DNA from 4 places in the Chryseobacterium sp. CCNWLW53 genome. Region 4 is predicted to be linked to each of the others. Evidence: riboswitches for the same ligand, from Rfam matches in the RefSeq annotation. Region 4 holds a riboswitch; each other region holds the start of a gene.
The links. A riboswitch is a leader RNA that binds a small molecule or an ion and turns the genes downstream of it on or off. The one in region 4 is predicted to bind S-adenosylmethionine.

Region 1: it holds a riboswitch for S-adenosylmethionine, as region 4 does, so the genes downstream of both, V6R96_RS04605 (TonB-dependent receptor domain-containing protein) here and V6R96_RS01315 (TonB-dependent receptor) in region 4, are expected to answer to the same signal.
Region 2: it holds a riboswitch for S-adenosylmethionine, as region 4 does, so the genes downstream of both, V6R96_RS00595 (alpha/beta fold hydrolase) here and V6R96_RS01315 (TonB-dependent receptor) in region 4, are expected to answer to the same signal.
Region 3: it holds a riboswitch for S-adenosylmethionine, as region 4 does, so the genes downstream of both, V6R96_RS04240 (TonB-dependent receptor) here and V6R96_RS01315 (TonB-dependent receptor) in region 4, are expected to answer to the same signal.

The regions. Positions count from the first base shown of each region.
Region 1 is NZ_JBAOJR010000001.1:977,014-982,453, reverse strand. It holds gene V6R96_RS04605 (TonB-dependent receptor domain-containing protein) at 1-2,473, opposite strand, end outside; SAM-I-IV-variant riboswitch at 2,763-2,861, opposite strand; partial or broken gene V6R96_RS04600 (outer membrane beta-barrel protein) at 2,984-5,201, shown strand.
Region 2 is NZ_JBAOJR010000001.1:127,454-132,893, forward strand. It holds gene V6R96_RS00585 (O-succinylhomoserine sulfhydrylase) at 1-530, opposite strand, end outside; gene V6R96_RS00590 (ACT domain-containing protein) at 623-2,161, opposite strand; gene V6R96_RS00595 (alpha/beta fold hydrolase) at 2,163-3,101, opposite strand; SAM riboswitch class I at 3,159-3,265, opposite strand; gene V6R96_RS00600 (MGH1-like glycoside hydrolase domain-containing protein) at 3,453-5,440, shown strand, end outside.
Region 3 is NZ_JBAOJR010000001.1:897,122-902,561, reverse strand. It holds gene V6R96_RS04240 (TonB-dependent receptor) at 1-2,091, opposite strand, end outside; SAM riboswitch class I at 2,189-2,297, opposite strand; gene V6R96_RS04235 (alpha-amylase family glycosyl hydrolase) at 2,400-5,234, opposite strand; gene V6R96_RS04230 (T9SS type A sorting domain-containing protein) at 5,431-5,440, opposite strand, start outside.
Region 4 is NZ_JBAOJR010000001.1:269,382-274,821, forward strand. It holds gene V6R96_RS01315 (TonB-dependent receptor) at 1-2,196, opposite strand, end outside; SAM riboswitch class I at 2,280-2,376, opposite strand; gene V6R96_RS01320 (type II 3-dehydroquinate dehydratase) at 2,621-3,028, shown strand; gene pckA (phosphoenolpyruvate carboxykinase (ATP)) at 3,138-4,754, opposite strand; gene V6R96_RS01330 (GYDIA family GHMP kinase) at 4,882-5,440, opposite strand, start outside.

The sequences.
Region 1 (5,440 bases), 710 kb from region 4:
CAGCATCTGTCACTTTTCCAAAATAGGAATTTCTGAGGGAAACCGTAAGTGCTGAAAGTTTCAGGGTATTGGCAAGCGTAGCTTTTATACGTGGAACAGCTTCTTCAAAATAAACTCTGTTCGGCTCAGAGAAATAATTATTGATCTGACTTACCAGTTTAGGCGAAGCATGGATATCACCAACTCTTCTGGTCTGATTAAAATTAAGTCCCAGGTTATTTTCCAGAGATATCCCTTCCGAAATTCTTGTATTCTGAGAAACTGTAATATCCAGCCCTTTTGTCTGGGAATCTACTGCATTAGCAAAGAAATTCGCAGCACTGGCTCTTGCAAGATCGAACGCTCCCTGTAGCACGGCTTGGTCTGAACCCGGCGCAAAACTTCCTTCCGGACGGTAGAACAAATCGGTAAGCACTACTCTATCTTTAATTTTTATAAGATAGGCGTCTGCCGTAAATACCAGACTTAAAGCCGGAATCTTCCATGTAATTCCTGTGCTGTACGACTGTGACGTCTCCTGTTTCAGTTTGGGAATTCCCAAAGCCTGAGCTGCTTCGGAATTATTTCTAAAAGTCCCTACCTGGGTAGTTTCTCCTTTCTGGATCAATGTAGAGGTTGAACTGTAATAGATCTGTGCCAGAGATGGTGCTCTAAAACCTGTAGAAACTGCACCTCTCCAGTTAAAGTTTTTAGCCAGCCTTACATTCGTTGCCAGCTTATAATTAAAGGTAGAACCAAAGTCAGAATAATTTTCAAATCGCACAGCTCCTTCTACCAGCCACCAATCCGTAGGTTCAATTTCCACATCAGCATAAGCGGCAACACTGTTTCGGCTTCCGGAAACGGCGTTATCCGGGCTGAATCCGGGGAAAACCTGTGATCCGGCTGGTCTTGTAGCTCCAAAAAAGTCAGTTACTTTTTCATTGTCAGGGGTAGCAGCAGTCACTACACGTCCAAAAATATCATAAGAAACATAGGAGTTTTCATTACCCGCATTTACTTTATAGTTTTCATAACGGTATTCCCCTCCAAAAGCCACATTCAGGCCATGAAACACATCATATTTTTTTGAGAAATCAAGATTCAGCGTATTTTGTAAGAATTCTGAGCCTCCTGCTTCAAAGGTTCTTGGAGAATTTTCTCCTAAAGAAGCATTAAACGTGTTCACCACTCCAAAATTAAAAGCATTTTTACCAAAAGTATTGCTCAGATCCACATTCCAGCCGTTCCATTTTCCTTTGATTCCTCCGGCTAGAGAATAATCATTCACATTGGCTTCAATTTGCGGCAAGTATCCATTCGGGGTAACAGCATTGATGTTTCTTTCTGTATTCGGAAGACGGTAAAATCCACCTGCATTTCCCAAACGGTAGCTGTATCCTCCAAAGGAATACACTTTCCAGTCTTCATTAACCGGAATTTCAGAGTTGAAAAAAAGCTGTGCAGACTGCAGCTTGGACTGTCCTGCCCTAAGGCTGAAATCTTTTCTTTCCAGACCTCTGTATGCAAGTTCCTGATCAGTAAAATCTTTTCCCAGTAACCCCTGCAATGCCGTAATACTGTTAGCTCCTGATATCTGATTTTTAAAATCCTGCGAAAAATAATCAACCTGTGATGCATATTGCTTGACTGTATTGATGATCTGCTGAGTGTTGGAAGTATTGGTAATGTTTTTATATAATCCATCGATATTCACTCCGTTCTGCAATGCTCTGTAATTAATGGCATTATAAGCATTAAAGATGGGTCCCTGACGTTCTCCCGCTCTTGAATATGGATCACGGTATTGCACGGAACCTGTTACATTAATAAATCCCTTCTCCCCGATCTTTGCTCCATAGTTAAGATCAGCAGAAATGGTCTGCCCATCTATTCCTCCTGAAAAATTATTGGCAACAGGTGAAGCATATCCTCCTAAAAATACCTGTCCTGAAAGTCCAAGTCTTTTCTTTAAACCTAAATTCACTACTCCTGCAATGGCATCAGAACCATATTGGGCTGAAGCCCCGTCTCTCAGGACCTCTATTTTCTCTAAAGCAAAAGCCGGAATTGCGTTAAGATCCGTTCCTACCGAACCTCTTCCAGGGGTAAGGGTAACGTTGATCAGCGAGGACTGGTATCTTCTTTTTCCGTTAAGCAATACCAGCACCTGGTCCGGGCCAAGTCCTCTTAGCAGAGCAGGATCCACAAAATCCGTTCCGTCGTTCACCGTATGCGATGTGGAAGAAAATGAAGGCACTACATAGTTAAGCGCCTGGCTTATATTATTCACGGGACTTTGTCTCAGAATCTTGGAAATATTGATGATATCTACCGGAACCGGAGTTTCTGTAAGTGATCTTCCAGCCCCTCTGGATCCTAGGATCACTACATCATCGATCTTTTTAGAAGATATGGAATCCGTCTGCCCGAAATAAAATGCAGAAATAAAAGTTGCTGATGCTATGATTGTTTTTTTGTTGAAGTTGTACATGTGTTTTTCTATTTTTAATTACTGATTGTTGGTTGATTTCAGGCAACAGAATTCCTGCAACCTTTATTTTAAGGTTGCGATCAAAAGCCTGAATGATTGAATTATTTTTTAAAGAAGTCTAGAAACAACAACACATGCGCATGTGAGTATGGCATGAAAGCAAGTCAGAATAACGAAGTGATACTTCATGATCTGAGAAACGAAAATTTAAATTGGTCTTGTGGTTTCCCTTGTCTTTAAACATTGATTTTATTTTTAAAACAAAAATGTCAAGATGGGAAGAAAATAGAGAATAAACATTTTTTCCGGGCATGCCGGCTTATCTATTTCAGCACCTTGCTTGTTTTTGCAGGTTGCTATCCCATCTATGAGATTCTTGATAATTACCTGGCAAAGATATAATTATTTCGGAATAAAAAAAATAATTGCCCAAAAATTTAACTTTTCGCAAATTTCGCCGTAACAAATGAGCTTTTTTTACGTCTAACTGGATAGTAGTAAAAAAACATTATGAGAAAAACTATATTCACGCTGTCTTTGCTGGCGTCTTTTTTTGCTTATTCACAGGGAAAAAAACAACAACACCCCAGACAAGGAGAAACAGATTGAAGGCGTAGTCATTACCAAAACTAAAAAAGCCGTTGAACAGAAAGCAGACCGTACTATTTTTGACTTTTCTGAACAGCCACAGCTTAATAACGGGAATGTTCTGGAAGGTATAAAGAAACTTCCGGGACTGGTTTCCACAGATATTGCCGGAATGATGTACCAGGGAAAAATCCTGGATGTTTGCCTGAACGGAAGACCTTTAAATATTACTTCAAACGAACTGAATTCTTTTCTTGAAGGGATGCCTGCCAACTCGGTAGACAGAATTGAAGTGATCACGCAGCCGGGAGCGGAATATCCGGCTACTTCAGGAGGTGCCATCATGAATATCATTACAAATAAGAATGCCAATAAGTATTTAACAGCAACGTATTCTGGAAATTATTCGTTTACCAATTACGATAAATTCAGAAGCAGAACCACCAATTCATTAAACTTAAATGCCAGAAATAAATATTTCGGATGGCAGCTGAATGTTGGTCAAAACTATCGCGAAAATATGCTGAATGGCGATCAGGATGTTCTTCTTCACAACAATACGGACAGAATAGGACGCGGATATTTTGCAAAATCAGGGTTGACTTTTGATCTTGGACAGGACAGATTATTGCTGAACTACGATATTTATCACAACAATAATGACAATTATACAGCCAGTACAGGCCTTGCCGACATCCCTGTCAGCCTTAATCCTGTCAAGTACCGGGAAGCTGATTATGAAGCATCCGATGTCGCTCATACCAACAACCTGAGGCAGGAAGCTGTTGTAACGTATCAGAAGCGTTTCAGCGAAAAGTCTCAAAAGCTGGACTTCCAGTTTGGATATACTAAGGCTACATCTAAATTCTCTCAGGACAATTTCTTCCAGAGAGGCTTTTATACGGATATTTGGCAGCCTTTCCTTAATGTAGGCGGCGAAAATGTACTTGATAATAAATCGGATATGAGGGTTGCTAACTTCAAGGTAGATTATTCACAGCCGATCAAGCTTCTGGACGGTGGAAAAGTGAGTTTGGGAGGTTTATATGAGAGACAGGATTATGATACGGAAAGTAAAGGTTTGACCAACCTGGAGTACCAAAGACAGACGGCTTCTACCTACCTTGAATTTCAGGCAAAACTGAAAAAGTTTGACTTTACTTTAGGAGCAAGAGCGGAAAATTATGATATTTCCGGGATTACAAGAACCATAAAGGATAATGCTGTTCTGGAAAGAGATTTAACACCTTTCAATAAATTCAAGCTTTTTCCGAATGCAAGCGTACAGTATAGCCTGATGAACCAGGTGTATGTTGCAGCGAATTACAATAAAAAAATCACGCTGCCAAGCATTTCTGCCCTGAACCCGAATAACGTCATCTTTGCCAGCCCGAATACGGAAGTTACCGGTAACCCGGATCTTCAGCCTACGATTTTTGATAATTATGAATTGAAAGTTTCGGCGTTTGATTATGCCTTCATTGGGTACAGTGTAAGTTCTGCAAAAGATCAGGTAGCACAGATCATTATGAAAAACGGCAAGAACCTTTACAATAAACAGGTGAATATTTCGAATATGAAAATTCATAACTTTAATGTAGGTCTTCCTATACCGTTTATGATTTTCAGCAAGCCAATGAGCGAGATCATGAAGTTTAATTTTAACCCTGACAAAATTAACTTTATGTATCTGTATGCAGGTTACCAGAAACACGATATTGATAATTTAAACAATAAAGGCTTCTGGATCTTTAATATCATGACCCAGCTGCTTTTACCAAAAGACATAAAACTGACCGCCAACTATAGTTATCTTACTCCAAAAGCCGGATATTTCTACTTTACGGCTGATAAACCATTCAACAATAACCTGGATATCACGTTGACGAAGAAATTTATGAACAACCGTCTTACTGTTTCCGTGTTTGCGAATGATATTTTCAACGGGCAGGTGATGCAGGTATATTCCAATCCGCCTGAAGGCCAGCCTGTAATGATCAGAAGTAAGTATGATACGAGAAACTTTGGAATTTCTATCAATTATAAAATTCCTACCAAGAATAAACTGGCTAAGGAAGATCCAAATATTCTGAACCAGACTAAAAAAGAAGACACAGGCGTTATGCAGCAGGCACAGTAATTTTTTAGAATTAAAAATCATAAAATGAGGCAGTAAAGAAATTTTACTGCCTCATTTATTTAAAACAATATAATTTAACCTAAGTCCGGGTAAGATATTCCTTTTTTAAGAATGTCATGAAGTTTGAAGCCAGAAGAGGGAAGACATTGTCCCTAAAACAGAACTACAGTAAGCTTTATTAATCTTTATGCCTTCATCAAATTTTTAATAAGTGTCAGCTATTAACTTCCAGCCTCCCT
Region 2 (5,440 bases), 140 kb from region 4:
ATAAAGATTAGGTTATGTTTTTTTGCAATCTGCCCAAAAAACTCCAGATCCAGAATCTCAATAGCCGGATTGGTTGGAGTTTCGAGATACAAAATTTTTGTATTAGGCTTAATATACTGCTCTACATTTTCCGCATCTCCAGCTTTAAAATAAGTGGTTTCGATATTCCATTTCGGGAAATACTTGGTAAACAAGGTATGTGTAGATCCGAACACCGACTGGCAGCTGACAATATGATCACCGGCATTCAATAAAGCCGCAAATGTTGAATAAATGGCAGCCATTCCCGTTGCAAATGCATACCCGGCTTCTGCGCCTTCCATTATTGCAATCTTATCAGTGAACTCTGTCACATTAGGGTTTGAAAAACGGCTGTACAGGTTTTTAGGTTTTTCTTCAGCGAAGCTTGCTCTCATATCTTCTGCATCCTGAAATATAAAACTGGATGTAAGATATAATGGTGTTGTATGTTCATCAAACTGGGTTCTTTCAGTCTGGGTTCTTATCGCTGATGTTTCAAAATTTTCCATATAGTTTTAAAATGTAGCAATGTATCAGTTTAACAATGTAACAATGAGATCATTGGTAAATTAGTACATTGTTAAATTGTTATATTAAATTATTATTTCGTTTCACTTACTCTTAAAATATCTCCGAAAACTCCTCTTGCTGTTACTTGGGCCCCGGCTCCGGCTCCCATGATCACGATTGGGTTTTCGCCATAGCTTTCTGTATAGATCTCAAAAATAGAATCTGAACCTTTCAGCTGACCTAATGCAGAGGTACCCGGTACAGAAACCAATTTCACATCAAGCTGACCTTTGTCTTTCTGAAGATCGCCATGAAGATCGCCCACATAACGAAGCACATGTCCTGGCTCCTGGCCCTCTTTAATTTTCCGATATTCTTCATCCAGCTCATCCAGTCTTGAGATAAATTCGTTTTTATCTACGGACAAAAGGTTTTCAGGAATTAAATTTTGAATATTGATATCCTGGAATTCATTGATCAGATCTAATTCCCTGGCCAGAATCAGAAGTTTCCTTGCGACATCATTTCCGGAAAGGTCTTCACGCGGATCGGGTTCTGTATATCCTTTTTCCATCGCCTCTCCAATAATGGTTGAGAATTTATCGTTTCTCACAGAGAAATTATTAAAAATATAGCTCAATGATCCGGAGAATACTCCTTTTATTCTGGTAATATTTTCTCCTGAAAGGTGTAATAGTTTTATGGTATCAATCAATGGAAGGCCTGCTCCTACATTGGTTTCATAGAGATAACGTCTGTTATTTTTGCTCAACGTATATCTTAGTTTACGGTATTCTTCTATTGGAAGAGTATTGAAAATTTTGTTGGATGAAACCAGATCAAAACCGTTTTCAGCCAGTGCATGGTAATTTTTCACAAAATCTTTGCTTGCCGTATTATCTACCACGATCAGGTTTTCCAGCTGGTTTTCTTTTGAGAAGTTGATTAATTCCTCAACATTTGACGGATGTTCTGCTGTTAAAACCTCATCATTCCAATTTGTATTAAAACCTTTTTTATTGAATGCAATTTTTCTTGAATTGGCTACTGCAACCACTTTAAGATCTATTTTTTTACGTCTTTTGATTTCTTCAGAAGATTGTAAAACCTGCTCTATTAAAGTCTTGCCTACATTTCCGTGACCAATGATTGCCAAGTGAACGGTCTTAGGCTTTTTGAAAATTTCGGATTCAATGATATTCTTCGTTTTCTCATCCTGGGAAGAGGTAACGACAATATTCACTCTCTTTTCGGCCGCAACCTGGTTGAGAAGAAGTGGAAAGACATTATTTCTGGCTAATTCTGCAAGTACTTTATTGAAATCTTCCGCCACAAACCCAAGTACGGAAACATTATTGATGCTGTAAATCTGTGAAACCTTTCCTGATTTCCTTTCTGCTTCAAACTCATCGATCAGGCAAGTCACTGCTTTTTCTGCATCGGCCTCATTTACCAGAATAGATATTCCGTTTTCAATAGCCTGTTGGGAGATCACTCCTACACTGATGCGCGCCAAAGTAAGCGCTTTAAAAATTCTTCCGTCGATCCCGATTTCACCCAGGAAATCTTCTCCTTCAAATTTGATGATTGATCTGTTCTTTAAAAACTTTATTTCGTTAGCATTTCTCATTCTACAAAATATTTTTTATGATAGTATTTAATTGTTCGTATTCCATTAGGAAGGCATCATGCCCGTGAATTGACTGTATTTCATGATAGAAAACCTCTTTCTTTTTCTCTTTCAGCTGATCAAAGCACATTCGAATTTCTGAAGCGGGAAAAAATAAATCTGTATCTACTGCAATTAAGTGCATTCGGGCACTGATTTTTGTTAACTGCTCTTCTTCAGTGTTCATATTCATCAGCAAGTGATTCATCAGTTTATAGGATTTTAAACTAAATCTTTCGTTTAATGAATTTCCGTGATAAACCAGCCAATCTTCGGACTCTAACCGCTGATTTTTTTGATCGTATCTATTTTGAAATCTGTCATTTAAGGACTGAGGTGTTCTGTAACACAGCATAGCATGAATTCTTGCTTTCTGCAGGGGCTCATCATTTCCGTTCAGTAAAAATTTCTGAACCAGACACTGCGCATGAAGCCAGTCGTGCGTTTTAAAATCGCAGGCAATAGGAATGAAGATCTCCGCCAACTGTGGTTGCTTGGCAAGCATTTCCCACGCAATCCCTCCTCCGAGTGAACCTCCGATAATGGCATACAGATTTTTGATATGTAAAGCTTCAAGCCCTTTCAGGAATATTTCTGCAATATCTGAAGGCGTGAAGTCTTCGTATTCGTCAATTAAAAAATGATCATATCCGTTTCCGGGAATATTGAAACACAGAACGGTATATTGAGTCGTATCAATAACCTGATTTTCACCGATCAGCTTTTTCCACCATCCTTTTTCACCGGAAACATTTGAATTTCCGGTTAAAGCATGATTTACCAATATAACAGGTGCTGTAAACAAGTCTTTCCCGAAGATCTGATAAGTCAACGGGATATGGTATTCCTTCTGGGAATAGGTACGATACGAAAGATTAATATAGTTTAGTTCTGTTTTCAATTCTATTATTTTAATACAATTGAAAATGCCACAGGAATGGCTGAAAAGAACTTCAGTAAGTTATCTGTCCAAAATAAATTGGTAGAACGTAGCACCTTCTCTGCTTGCACAAAGGGTTGCTAAGGTTTCATAGGGTCTAATCCCTCAACCTTTCTTGATAACATTTTCAATATTTGAATGAACGCTCGGCAAAGATAAGTCTTTTCTTTTAAATTTTAAAAGAAAAAATATTTAATATTAAAAAACCGTGTAATAATAAGTGTTTCAAGGCTATGTTAATAATTCTTCAGGCGGAAGGAATTGGAATTATTTTTCAAAAAAACTAACTTCGTACTTGAAAAGTGATGAAATATGACTGTTGAAAAAGAAAGATTACAAGATTCTAAATGGAAAAACTGGGGTCCATACGTCAGCAACCGGCAATGGGGAAATGTACGCGAAGACTACAGCCCGAACGGAAATGCCTGGCATTACGCCAACCATAATAATGCAGAAAGTTATGCCTACCGATGGGGCGAGGAAGGGATCGCTGGAATCTCCGATGTAAAGCAGATTTTCTGTTTTGCCTTTTCCTTTTGGAACAAAAAAGATAAAATTGTAAAAGAGCGCTTTTTTGGTTTAAGCAATCCTCAGGGTAATCACGGAGAGGATATCAAAGAACTCTTTTATTACTTAGATAATACACCTACCCACAGCTATATGAAAATGGTGTATAAATATCCGATCAATGCATTTCCTTACGATGATCTTGTTGCAGAAAATGGTAGGAGAAGCAAAAAGGAACCTGAATATGAGATATTTGATACGGGAATTTTTAATAACGATGAATATTTCGATATTTTCATTGAATATTGTAAGGGAGACCACAATGATATTCTTGCAAGAGTAACAGTTCACAACAGAAGCCGGCAGGATGCTCCCATCGTTATAGCTCCAACCGCCTGGTTCCGAAATAACTGGAAATGGGGTTACAATACATATAAGGGCCAAATGAATGCTTCCTATGACGGATGTATTGATATTAATCACGACAGCATTTCGATCAAAAAACTCTATTCAAGAAATCTTGCGGCTAAAAGTACTTTCTGTGAAAATGAAACCAATACCCCAAAATTATATGGAGCTCCTTATCCGGGAAACACCTATTTTAAAGATGGAATAAATGATCATATCATTTATGGAAGTAATACGGTAAATCCTGAAAAAAGGGGTACCAAAGCATCTTTTATTATTGATGAAATGATTGGAGCGGGACAGTCCAAAATTTTTGATTTCAGGCTATGTCCCGATGAAACAGATGAACCTTTTGATCAATTTGATGAGATCTTCAATACCAGAATTGCCGAGACGGATGAGTTCTACAATGAGATTCAGAGCGAAACGACGAATGAGGATGAAAGGAATGTTCAACGGCAGGCGTTTGCAGGGCTTCTTTGGAACAAACAGTTCTATCATTATAATGTAGGAAAGTGGCTGAAGGGCGATCCGAACTACGAAGCTCCCAGAAACTTCAATGAATATGTTAGAAATACGGAATGGAACCATCTTCACAATAAGGATATCATTTCCATGCCTGATAAATGGGAATACCCTTGGTATGCAACGTGGGATCTGGCGTTTCACTGCGTTCCTTTTTCTATCATCGACGGAGAGTTTGCCAAAGGGCAGCTTCTGCTTTTAACAAAGGAATGGTATATGCATCCGAATGGGCAGCTGCCTGCTTATGAATGGAACCTGAGCGACGTAAATCCACCGGTACATGCATGGTCATGCTTCCGTGTTTTTAAGATTGATGAAAAGCAAAATGGCAAACCTGATCTTTTATTCCTTGAAAAGGTTTTCCAGAAACTCCTTCTGAATTTTACATGGTGGGTGAATCGAAAGGATAAAAGCGGTAACAATATTTTTGGCGGCGGATTCCTTGGTCTGGATAACATTGGTGCTTTTGACCGTAATATGGAGCTGAAGGATGGGCAACATCTTGAACAGGCTGACGGAACAAGCTGGATGGCTATGTACGCTCTTAATATGATGCGGATTGCTATGGAGCTTGCTCAGTACTATCAGGTATACGAAGATATGGCCATCAAGTTTTTTGAACATTATCTGTATATCGCAGAAGCTATGGAAAATCTGGGTGAAGGCAAGGAAGGTTTATGGAATGAAGAGGACGGCTTTTTCTATGACGTGCTGCAGCTTGGTAACGGGGATAGTGTTTCTTTAAAATTGAGAAGCATCGTAGGATTAATCCCGATGTTTGCCGTAGAAATTGTAGATCATAAATTACTGGAAAAAATGCCTAATTTTCAGGCAAGAATGGACTGGGTATTAAAAAACAA
Region 3 (5,440 bases), 630 kb from region 4:
AAGTGTTTCGATGATATTGATCTGGTCCGGTCCGAAATATTCATCCTGTGAAGGCACAAGGTTTTCAGGAAAATGGAAATCTGTGATCTTGGTTTCTGTATAATTTCCTGCCAGATTGATATTTAAATTTCCTCCACCCAGTTTCCAATCATAAGTGATAACAACATCTACTCCCTTTGTTTCTGTGTCTACTGCATTAGCAAAGAATCTTCCGCTTTCTACGTCGTACTGGGCCAGTCTCGGATCTTCGATATTACTGGTGATCACTATTCGGTCTTTTACTCTGATCCAATATCCGTCAACTGTTACAAACAGCCTGTTGGCAGGTTTCAGGGTAAGGCCTGCACTGGCATTGACTGATGTTTCTTGTTTTAATTGATCAAATCCAAGCGCTCTGGCTGCATCACTGTCATTCCTGAAAATCCCTTTGGTGACAATTCCCGATCCTGAAGTGGAGATGTCGGCATAGGAATTATTAAAATACTGCTGCTGAAGCGATGGAGCCCTGAAGCCAGTTCCTACTGATGCCCGTATTGCATAATCTTTTACAAATTCATATCTCACGGCCAGTTTTCCATTCAGCGTATTTCCAAAATCCGAATAATTTTCAAATCTTCCTGCCAGATCTATGTTCAATTTTTTAGCGATATCATAAGAAACATCAGCATATACGGCTGTTGAATTCCTGGATTTCTTTAAAGCATTGTCCGGAGAAAAACCGATAAATGATTGTGAGCCGCCATTCCCCTCCACGGTAGATCCGGGAACCGCAGGATTTCCATTGATATCATACCGGGTGTAGGAAGCTTCATCTCCCGGTTTGATCTCGTACTGCTCAAAACGGAATTCTCCCCCAAATGCTATATTAAACTGATTCAGATTTTTAGAAACATCAAGATTCACCGTATTCTGAAGAAAGCTGTGCGCTCCTGCATAAAAGCTCGTTGGAGATTTCGCCCCTAAAGATGCATTATTGGTATTGTCTACATTATAATTGAAAGTATTGCTTCCGAAAGTATTACTTACATCAAGCAACCAGTTGTTAACATTATATTTTGCCCCTACAGCATAAGAAAAGTCGTAAACCTGCGAGTTCAAAGAGGCCTGAAATCCGTTTGGATAGATAGAAGAAACTACATTATCTTTTTCTCCGGGAAGCCTTCTGAAACCGAAGCCTTTTCCTTCTTTAATGCTGAAACCTCCAAAGGAATACAGCTTAAAGCTTTCACTTAAAGGGTATTCAGAATTAAAAAACAACTGGGCCTGCCTGATTTGTGCATCCCCGATTTGAAAATTAAAGTCATCCCTGGTGAGGCCTCGTTCTCTAATAATCTGATCATCAGCAGCTCTGGCCGCGATAGGATCATTAGCAAATTCATAGGCAAAATTATCTCCGAAAATGTCCAGATCATGATTTTGAGTTCTTGTGGTCTTTCCTCTGTGGCTCAATTGCAATGAAAGGTTTATATAACTTTCCTTTTTCCCAAGAGAAGATCCGTAATTGATTCCGGCCTGATAGGTTTCACCATCATTTCTTCCGCTAATTCCATAGGATGCTGAAGCTGATGCTCCTATATCTTTCTTAAGAATAATATTAACTACTCCTGCAATGGCATCAGAACCATATTGTGCAGCTGCCCCGTCTCTTAACACTTCTATCCTGTCAATAGCGATTACCGGAATTGTACTGAGATCTGTTCCTACAGAGCCATTTCCAACGGTATTCTGATAATTGACCAGTGAAGTGGTGTGTCTTCTTTTCCCATTGATGAGTACCAAAACCTGATCCGGCCCCATTCCTCTTAGGCTTACAGGATCAATATGTTCTGTCCCGTCAGATGCTGACTGCCTTACAGAATTAAATGATGGAATCACATAATTCAGCAGATCCTGAACCGTAGTCTGTGGTGCAGATTTCTGCAGCTTTTCTATATTGATAACATCTACGGGAACCGGTGTTTCCAGTTTTGTCCTTTTCGTATTGCGGTTTCCTACGATAATTATATCTTCGATCTGATTTCCTTTTTCCTGTTCCTGTGCGTTCACCAAAACAGCTCCCAGGAGTATAACAGACAGGCTTAACTTTTTCATCTTTGTCCTTATAAATTAATCATAAATATTCCCCACGGACCTCATCCGCAGCTATAAAAGACTTCAAGAAATGGAATTGTTGTCAGAATATTGACTTTTCTCATCTTCCCCAAACTGGGTTGGAATTAGCACCTTTACACTTTTTAGAGTCGTGCAGGTTGCTAAGGTTTCATAGGGCCAAATCCCTCCACCTTTCTTGATAAATCTACTGCAAAAGTAGACTAATATTTTTAATTGGCAAAAATTAGATTTATATATTCTGTAGTGTTTTATAAAAAAGAGGGACGATGTTTATCGTCCCTCTTTTGTTATTTAATAATCATCTTCTGAATGGCAGTGCCTGTTTCAGACCGTAGATGAACCAAATAGGTCCCCGGCGGGTAATTCGCTTTCAATTCATAAGTTCCGTTTTCGGTATTTAATTTAATGGAATCCAATTTTTTACCGCTCATGTCAAAAATAACAATCTCTCCGTTTTTGGCTTTGTGATATATTAATTTTGCCACACCGTTTTTCACAGGATTATCTGCAATCTGAAGCGAGAGTTTATTCGCAGCATTTACATCAGATGCTGACAGTGCCCCTGCGTAATTTCCAAAAATTCTGAACTCTCCCGGTTGTAAGGTAATAGGAGCTGTTGTAGAAGCAATATTAGAAACAGAGTTATCCATCAGGTTCTGCCACTGCCCTGTATAAGGGAAGTAAGGAACAACATTTTGAGCGGCAGTGGTATAATTCGCCAAAACTACCACATTCTTCATTCCCGCTATTGAATTGTCATATACATAAATTCTGGTGATCAGGCCTTCAGGATCGTTGGTAAGATTGTTAGACTCTACAGTATATGTTTTGGATTTGAAAACCGGATAGGTATTTCTGATATTGATAATTTTAGCCCAAGTATCATACACTGCTTTTCTGTTGGCGTTGGTATCATATCCTAAAGTAAAGGCAACAGGCTTTTCATCAATTCTGCATCCATCATTGATGGTACCATCTGCGCATCGGTTGATACTGAATTCATATCCCAACTCTCCAAACTGCCAGATCATTTTCGGACCAGGAATGGTAAAGAATGTTGCTCCGAAAGTTTTCATTCTTTCAAGAGCAGTGTTCAGATTGGTAACGTTGTAATTTCCATTAACCGCACCATACGCAAGGTTTTTAAACATTAATCTTTCTTCATCGTGACTTTCCCCATATCCTACAGCATGCATATTGGTAAACCCATGAAGACTGTGGTTCATTCTGTCATAGTTACTGTTTTCCTTATAGCCCATTGTATTTTGGTTGTAAGGCTCAGTCTGCTTATTCCAAAGCATTATCCCTTTTCCTTCGGCAATTCTATAGTTGGCCCACTGTTGCTCTTCTGCATCGGTTCCCAAATGTTCGAAGATCATATAGGAATTCGGATCAATACCCCACTGTTTATCAGCATAATATTTAAGAACATCTACCCTGTCTTGCTGATATGCATTAGTACAGGCTTCATCATTTGCAGAACAGTTTTGGGTAAACCCTTTTGTCAGGTCCCAACGGAATCCATCAATTTTATATTCAGTCAGCCATTGCTGTAAAGTCCTTTCGACATAATATTTAGTTGCTGCACTTGAATGGTTGAAATCATGGAAAACATTATAAGAATGCTTTGGCACCTGATTGAAGTAAGGATTATTGGCTGCAACATCACCATAGCCATCACCATCCGGATCAATATTCCAGAGTCTTACCAATGGGGACCGCCCCGTTGCATGGTTAAAAGCAACATCCAGAATTATTGCAATCCCATTTTGATGGCAGATGTCTACAAATTCTTTGAATTTTTCCGGAGTGCCATAGGCCTTATCTAAAGCATAATGAAAAGACGGATTATATCCCCATGAAAGATTACCATCAAACTCCATAATAGGAAGAAGCTCAATAGCATTGATATTTAGGTTCTTTAAATATGTTATCTTGTTGATTAGTGACTGCCAATTTTTTTCCTGAGTAAAATCTCTTAGCAACAGTTCATACACAACCAGATTTTCTTTACTGGGCCTCTGAAAGTTCATAACCTGCCAATTGTAAGGTGCCTGGCCTGTTTTAAACATTGAAACTTCAAAATCCTGACCTACCGGAAATGCAGGCAGATTTGGATAAGTAGATGCCGAAATCCACTGATCATCATAAGAAGACAAGATCTGCGGTGAATAAGGATCCGCTATTTTTCTCAGATCATTCGTTCTGTACTGGAAAGTATATAACTGTTGTGGAGTCAATCCGGTCAGTTCAATCCAGTAAAGATCAGGATTTGCAGTATCCCGCTTCATTAAATAAGTGTCATTCACAGTCCAGTTATTAAAACTTCCGATGACATGAACAAAGTTTTTATAAGGTGCATAAAGAGCAAGACCTACTTTTGTATTGTCTGTAGGATTATAATTGATTCCCTGTCTGATCCAAGCCGGAATTGCTTCAGAAATGACATTTCTTGGGACCTGCAATATGAATGTAGCATTCTTAGTATTTGAATTGGCTGTTGCAATCAGTTCCATATTGGCATCCTGAGTCACCGTATAGTTATAACTATACGACTGTGAAGGAGTTGAAGTAGAATTTACTACTGCTCCGTTTGCTTTTAGCTGAAATGTTGAGGCAACATTGGTGGACGCCGTAATATTGACTGAATTTCCTGCCGGAACTGTAGTCAGACTATTCGCAGCCGGATTGGTTAAGTTCAAATTTAAGATCCCTACATTGACAAATATATCGGGAGAGGTTTGGTGAGCTCCGGTTTTATCTTTTAATAAAAACCCGAACCTTCCGATTCCCGTTCTTCCATAAAAAGCAGTAGGAGTAAAGGTTAGAGAATATGTGTCTGTCCCTGAATTGTAAGTGAGCTTATTCAGCTCATTAGAATTATTCCAGCTGCCGTTTGTAGGACAGTCCTGGCTGTTCTGATAGTTAGTGTCCAAGGACCAGGACCAGATATAAATGGCATTATTTGAAACACCCCAGGCTGCTTCATCAATCTGATCTCCCGGAACGGTTAAAGTAATAGCATCCGTTTCATTAAATGGATTCGGGGCAATCGTGTAGTTGATCTGCCCAAAAACAAAGGCTGCAACAAACAGATAAATAAGGGAATAAAATTTCTTCATTTTTTATTTTTTTATCGAATATAGGATTTATTTTTCTTTAAGTTCTTCATTTTTTTATTCACATAAAAAGACCCGTGAGTTTTTTCACAGGTCTTTGCAGGAAAAGTAATTGTAATGAACTATTTTTAAAATAAAATAAACTAATCATGATATTCCACAACAAAAGGCTTTGCTGATCAATCAAACGGAACAGGACCTAGTTTTTA
Region 4 (5,440 bases):
ATTCCATTGGAAATTATCATTTTTAACCGGTGTTGTGAAAAGTGAAAATTCAAAGCCTGTGTTCTGTATTGTTCCTACATTAAAAGGGAAATCACTGATTCCCAGAGATGGGGCAACCGGCATATTAAACAAAAGATCCTGGCTCTTACGTTTAAAATATTCTATATTCCCTTTCACCCTGTTATTAAGAACGGCAAATTCAAGACCTACGTTTAAATTAAGATTGGTTTCCCATTTCACATCATTGGTCTGTACTTTTTCCAGAACAGTTCCCGGCTCGCCAAGATTATTATAAAATTTATACAATTCCTGATAAGCATAGTAAAGAGAGGATCCGTTAGGTCTTCTTAATTTATCATTCCCCTGTCCGCCATAACTTGCTCGCAGTGTCAATTGGTTGAAGACATTTAGGTTCTTGATAAAATCTTCATTTGAAACTTTCCATGAAGCTCCTACTGACCAGAATTTTCCCCATCGGTTATCTGCAAAGAATCTTGAAGAACCGTCTGCCCTTCCGGATACTGATAAAAAGTAAGTATTGTTAAAATCATATTCCGCTCTTCCGAGGAAACTCAACAAAGAGAATTTGTCGCTGTTACCACTAAAGCTTCCCAACAGAGCTGCTGCATCAGGCTCATAATAGTAAGGAAGCGAAAACTGGCTTCTGGAACCGGATATCGTCTGGTAATCATATTTATAGAATTCCTGTCCTCCTAAAACATTAAGGTGATGCTTCCCGAATTTTTTATCGAAAGTCAGAATATTACTGGTTGTATAAGATAATGTTCTACTGTTTGATTTCGTTACAGAACCACCGATCTCACTGCCTTCTCCGATAAGAGGATTTGAATAGTAATGACCGTTATAGTTCACCAAATCAACAGAAAAGCTAGTTTTAAATTTCAGCTCCGGAAGGAAAGTAAAATCTAAAAAACCTTTTCCTGAGAAATTGTCTTCTTTATTCTCGTTCTTATCCAGAGGCAGTGTTGCCGCTGCATTTTGATTCTGCAATGCACTTGTAGGCCGGTATTTCCCGAAATCATAAATTCTATTTCCTCCAGCATCCAGCACATAGCTTCCATCTGCATTTCTTTCATAATACGGATAGAAAGACGGAATTACCCTTGCCGCATTAATGATATTGTCTGTTCTCGAATCTGAAGACGGCGGCGCATTCTGAATACTGTTGGTATAGCTTAAATTAGCACCTGCATTCAGCCATTTTTTTACTTCCGAATTAATTTTTAACCTGGTGGAAAATTTTTGAAATCCAGATTCTATAGCAATTCCTTTGTCATCAAGATATCCTAATGAAAAGAAATAATTGCTTTTCTCGCTGCCTCCACTGATATCAAAATCCACCTGGCTTCTGGAAGCTGTTCTTTGAAGAATATCTCTCCAGTCATCATTCCACAATGCTTTTGCTCCGGGAACAAGCTTTCCGTCTGTCCCTACAGGGTTGGGAAAACCAGCTCCGTAAGGATTGATTCCCAAAGCAGTTGTCAGGTTATCACTCGCCATCTGTGCTGCCTGCTGAGAAGTGATCTGTCCCGATTTATACCCGTTTCTCAATGCTTCCCAATACAGCTGAAAATATTGATCCGTGCTTACCTGCTTATAATCCTTTACCGCTCTGCTGGAAAATCCCTGACTGATATTAAAATTGATTCTTGATTCTCCTTTCTTACCAGATTTTGTTGTGATGATAATAATCCCGTTAGCTCCTCTTGAACCATATAATGAACTTGCCGTTGCATCTTTCAAAACACTGATGGATTCAATATCATTGGGGCTGATGGAATTGATGTTTCCGTCAAAAGGAATTCCGTCTACCACATACAACGGATCACTTGAAGCACTTATGGAGCCAACCCCTCTTATTCTCACAGAAGCAGTAGAACCCGGCTGTCCGGAGGCACTTACTGCCTGAATTCCCGGAACCTGCCCCTCCAGCGCTTTTGTAATATTGGTAACCGGTCTGTTATTGATTTTATCACTGGATATGGTAGCTACTGAACCGGTATAACTTGTTCTTTTAGCCTTACCATAAGCAATGACAACCACTTCATCGATTTCCTTTTCGTTAACCGTATCTTTTTTAGTTTGGGTCTGAGCCTGTACGCCCATTATTCCTAAGAAAAATACAGCAACAGGTGGAATCCAAACTTTAGAATTAATTAAATTTTTACTAATCATAATCAATTTTATTTATCATATATTGAAAACTTGCCCTTTGCAGAAAAGACAGCAAAGGGCATCGCTCAATACGATAAACCAAGTGCTTATTTTTCCTTTATAGGCTGAATGTAACACCTTGCCCAGGGCAGGTTGTTAAGATTTCACAGGGTCAGTTCCCTCCATCTTTCTTTATAAGCCGATCGAAATATGTTTGCAAATCTAAAAACAATTAGTCTACAAAACAAGTAGACTTTAAATTTTATTATGAAATATTTCCAAAAATTAACTTAAATTTTATTCAAAACTTAGAATTTCAAAGAGTTATAGAATTACGAAATATTTAAACATGACAAATATCATTACATATAATACAAAGAATCAAAATGGATAATTAGTACAAAAAAAAGTTCTATAATCAAACTAAACTATTTAAATTTATAACATGAAAGTTTTAATTATAAACGGCCCGAACCTTAATTTACTGGGAACAAGAGAACCTGAAATCTATGGAAATATTTCTATGGAGGATTATTTGGAAAAATTAAAAACTGAATTTCCATCTCATGAATTAAGTTATTATCAGTCCAACATTGAAGGAGAGATTATCAACAGGTTACAGGAAGATGACTTTGATGCTTTGGTAATTAATCCCGGAGCCTATACTCATTATTCGTATGCTATCTCGGATTGCCTGAAAAACATCAGAAAACTGAAAATAGAGGTTCATATCAGTAATATTTACAAAAGAGAGGAATTCCGTCAGAAATCTGTTACGGCAGCTAATACGGATGCGGTATTGTCCGGCTTTGGAATGGATGGGTACAGACTAGCGATTTTAAGCTTGAAATAATAAACAGAATTGCAATGTTTTTGGATAAGATGTTTTGGCTCCGCTCAGCATGACATTTCTGATATCATTAAAATAAAAAGCCTCATCGGGTGATGAGGCTTTTGCTGTATTAAGTAGTCTGCTGCTGAAGCTGTGGTCCTGAAACAATTAACTTCTTCCCTTCTTCAGTATCGCAATACTGTTCAAAGTTTTTGATATATCTTGTCGCAAGATCTCTTGCTTTTTCTTCCCATTCTGCAGCACTGCTGTATGTTTCTCTAGGATCCAGGATGCCTTCAGAAACATTTGGAAGCTGTGTAGGAATTTCAAGGTTCATAATCGGAACCTGAGCTTTAGGAGCATTTTCAATAGAACCGTCAATGATTGCATCAATGATTGCTCTGGTATCTTTAAGAGAAATTCTCTTTCCAGTTCCGTTCCATCCCGTATTTACCAGGTAAGCTTTAGCTCCGTGCTCCTTCATTTTTCCGATCAATGTTTTAGAATACATGGTTGGGTGAAGGGTAAGGAAAGCTTCTCCGAACGCAGGAGAGAAAGATGGTTCCGGTTCAGTAATTCCTCTTTCTGTACCCGCCAGTTTGGAAGTGTACCCGCAAAGGAAGTGGTATTGTGCCTGGTTTTCATCTAAAATAGAAACCGGAGGCAATACTCCAAATGCATCGGCAGAAAGATAAACGATCTTTTTAGCATGTCCTGCCTTAGAAGGAAGAACAATTTTGTTGATATGATAAATCGGGTAAGATACTCTTGTATTTTCTGTGATAGATCCGTCTTTATAGTCAGCAATTCCGTTGTTTACCACTACGTTTTCAAGAAGTGCATCTCTTTTGATCGCTCTGAAAATATCCGGTTCTTTTTCTTCTGAAAGGTCAATAACTTTAGCATAACATCCTCCTTCATAGTTGAATACACCATTATTATCCCAACCGTGCTCATCATCACCAATCAGGAATCTCTTAGGATCCGCGGATAAAGTTGTTTTTCCAGTCCCGGAAAGACCGAAGAAAAGCGCTACATCACCTTCTTCACCTACGTTGGCAGAACAGTGCATGGAAGCCATTCCTTTCAATGGAAGGTAATAATTCATCATGGCAAACATCCCTTTCTTCATTTCACCTCCGTACCAAGTACCTCCGATGATCTGTAGTTTTTCAGTAAGGTTGAACATAATGAAGTTCTCAGAATTCAGTCCCTGAGCTTCCCAGTTCGGGTTGGTGGTTTTGGAACCATTGATTACTGTGAAATCCGGCTCTCCAAAGTTTTCAAGCTCGTAGTGAGACGGGCGGATAAACATATTAGTAACGAAATGCGCCTGCCACGCTACTTCTACAATAAATCTTACTTTTAATCTGGTATCTGTATTGGTACCACAAAAAGCATCAACGACATAGATTTTTTTAGCTTCAGAAAGCTGGTTCAGCACTAATCCTTTACAAGCATCAAAATTTTCTGCTGTAGTAGGAAGGTTTACTTTCCCATCCCAGAAAATTGTGTCTCTTGTAACATCATCCTGAACTATGTATCTGTCTTTAGGTGAACGACCTGTGAAAATTCCGGTTTTTACTGATACTGCACCAGATTCCGTAAGTTCAGCTTTCTCAAAGCCTTGATTTTCAGGAGCTACCTCAGCCTGATATAACTCTTCGTAAGACGGGTTATAGACGACTTCATAATTCCCTTTAATCCCTAATTTTTCTAAATCCTGGATGATTTTAGCGTGTTTCATTTTACTTATATTTTCTATTTCTTTATTGGGCTCAACAAAATTAATATTAATTATTTGTTAAAGGTGGTTTAAATATAATGATATAAGTCAGAATGACAAATAAAAAAACAGGATTGTAAATTATTGATTATAAATCAATTATATCACACCATTCGAAAACAGTATTGAAACCTTTTCCCCAAAAATAGTCCTCATAGCCGTGAAATTTGGCACTCATTACAAAATCTCCGCCCCAGGCTCCCAAACTTTTGACAAAAACGGGACAGTCTGAAAAAAACCTCTGCATAACTGTGGGTATTTCAAGGAATTTTGAAATTTTTTGCTCATGAATCATCATCAGTTCAGAAAATTTTTCCAATTCTTTGCATAACAAAACTTTTCTTGTGATATCCGAAAATTCATCAACGAGTATCTGTGACTTTTGTTTTGACTTGTAAAAATTGATCCCTTCACGGCTGTCCTGCTTCTGATTTAGATGAATAAAAATCAACTCATTTTTAAATGGTGGATTAAAGTCTGCTTTTTCATAGCTTACTTCAGGTTTACTTCTGAAAAGAACAGCAGATTTCTCTTTTGCAACCGCAATATCATAGCCGCTTCCGCCCAGACTTATGCTGTTGAGATGGAAAGGATCAATATCCGCCCACACTGAAAGATTGTTCATTAAAGTAGAACTGCTACCCAGC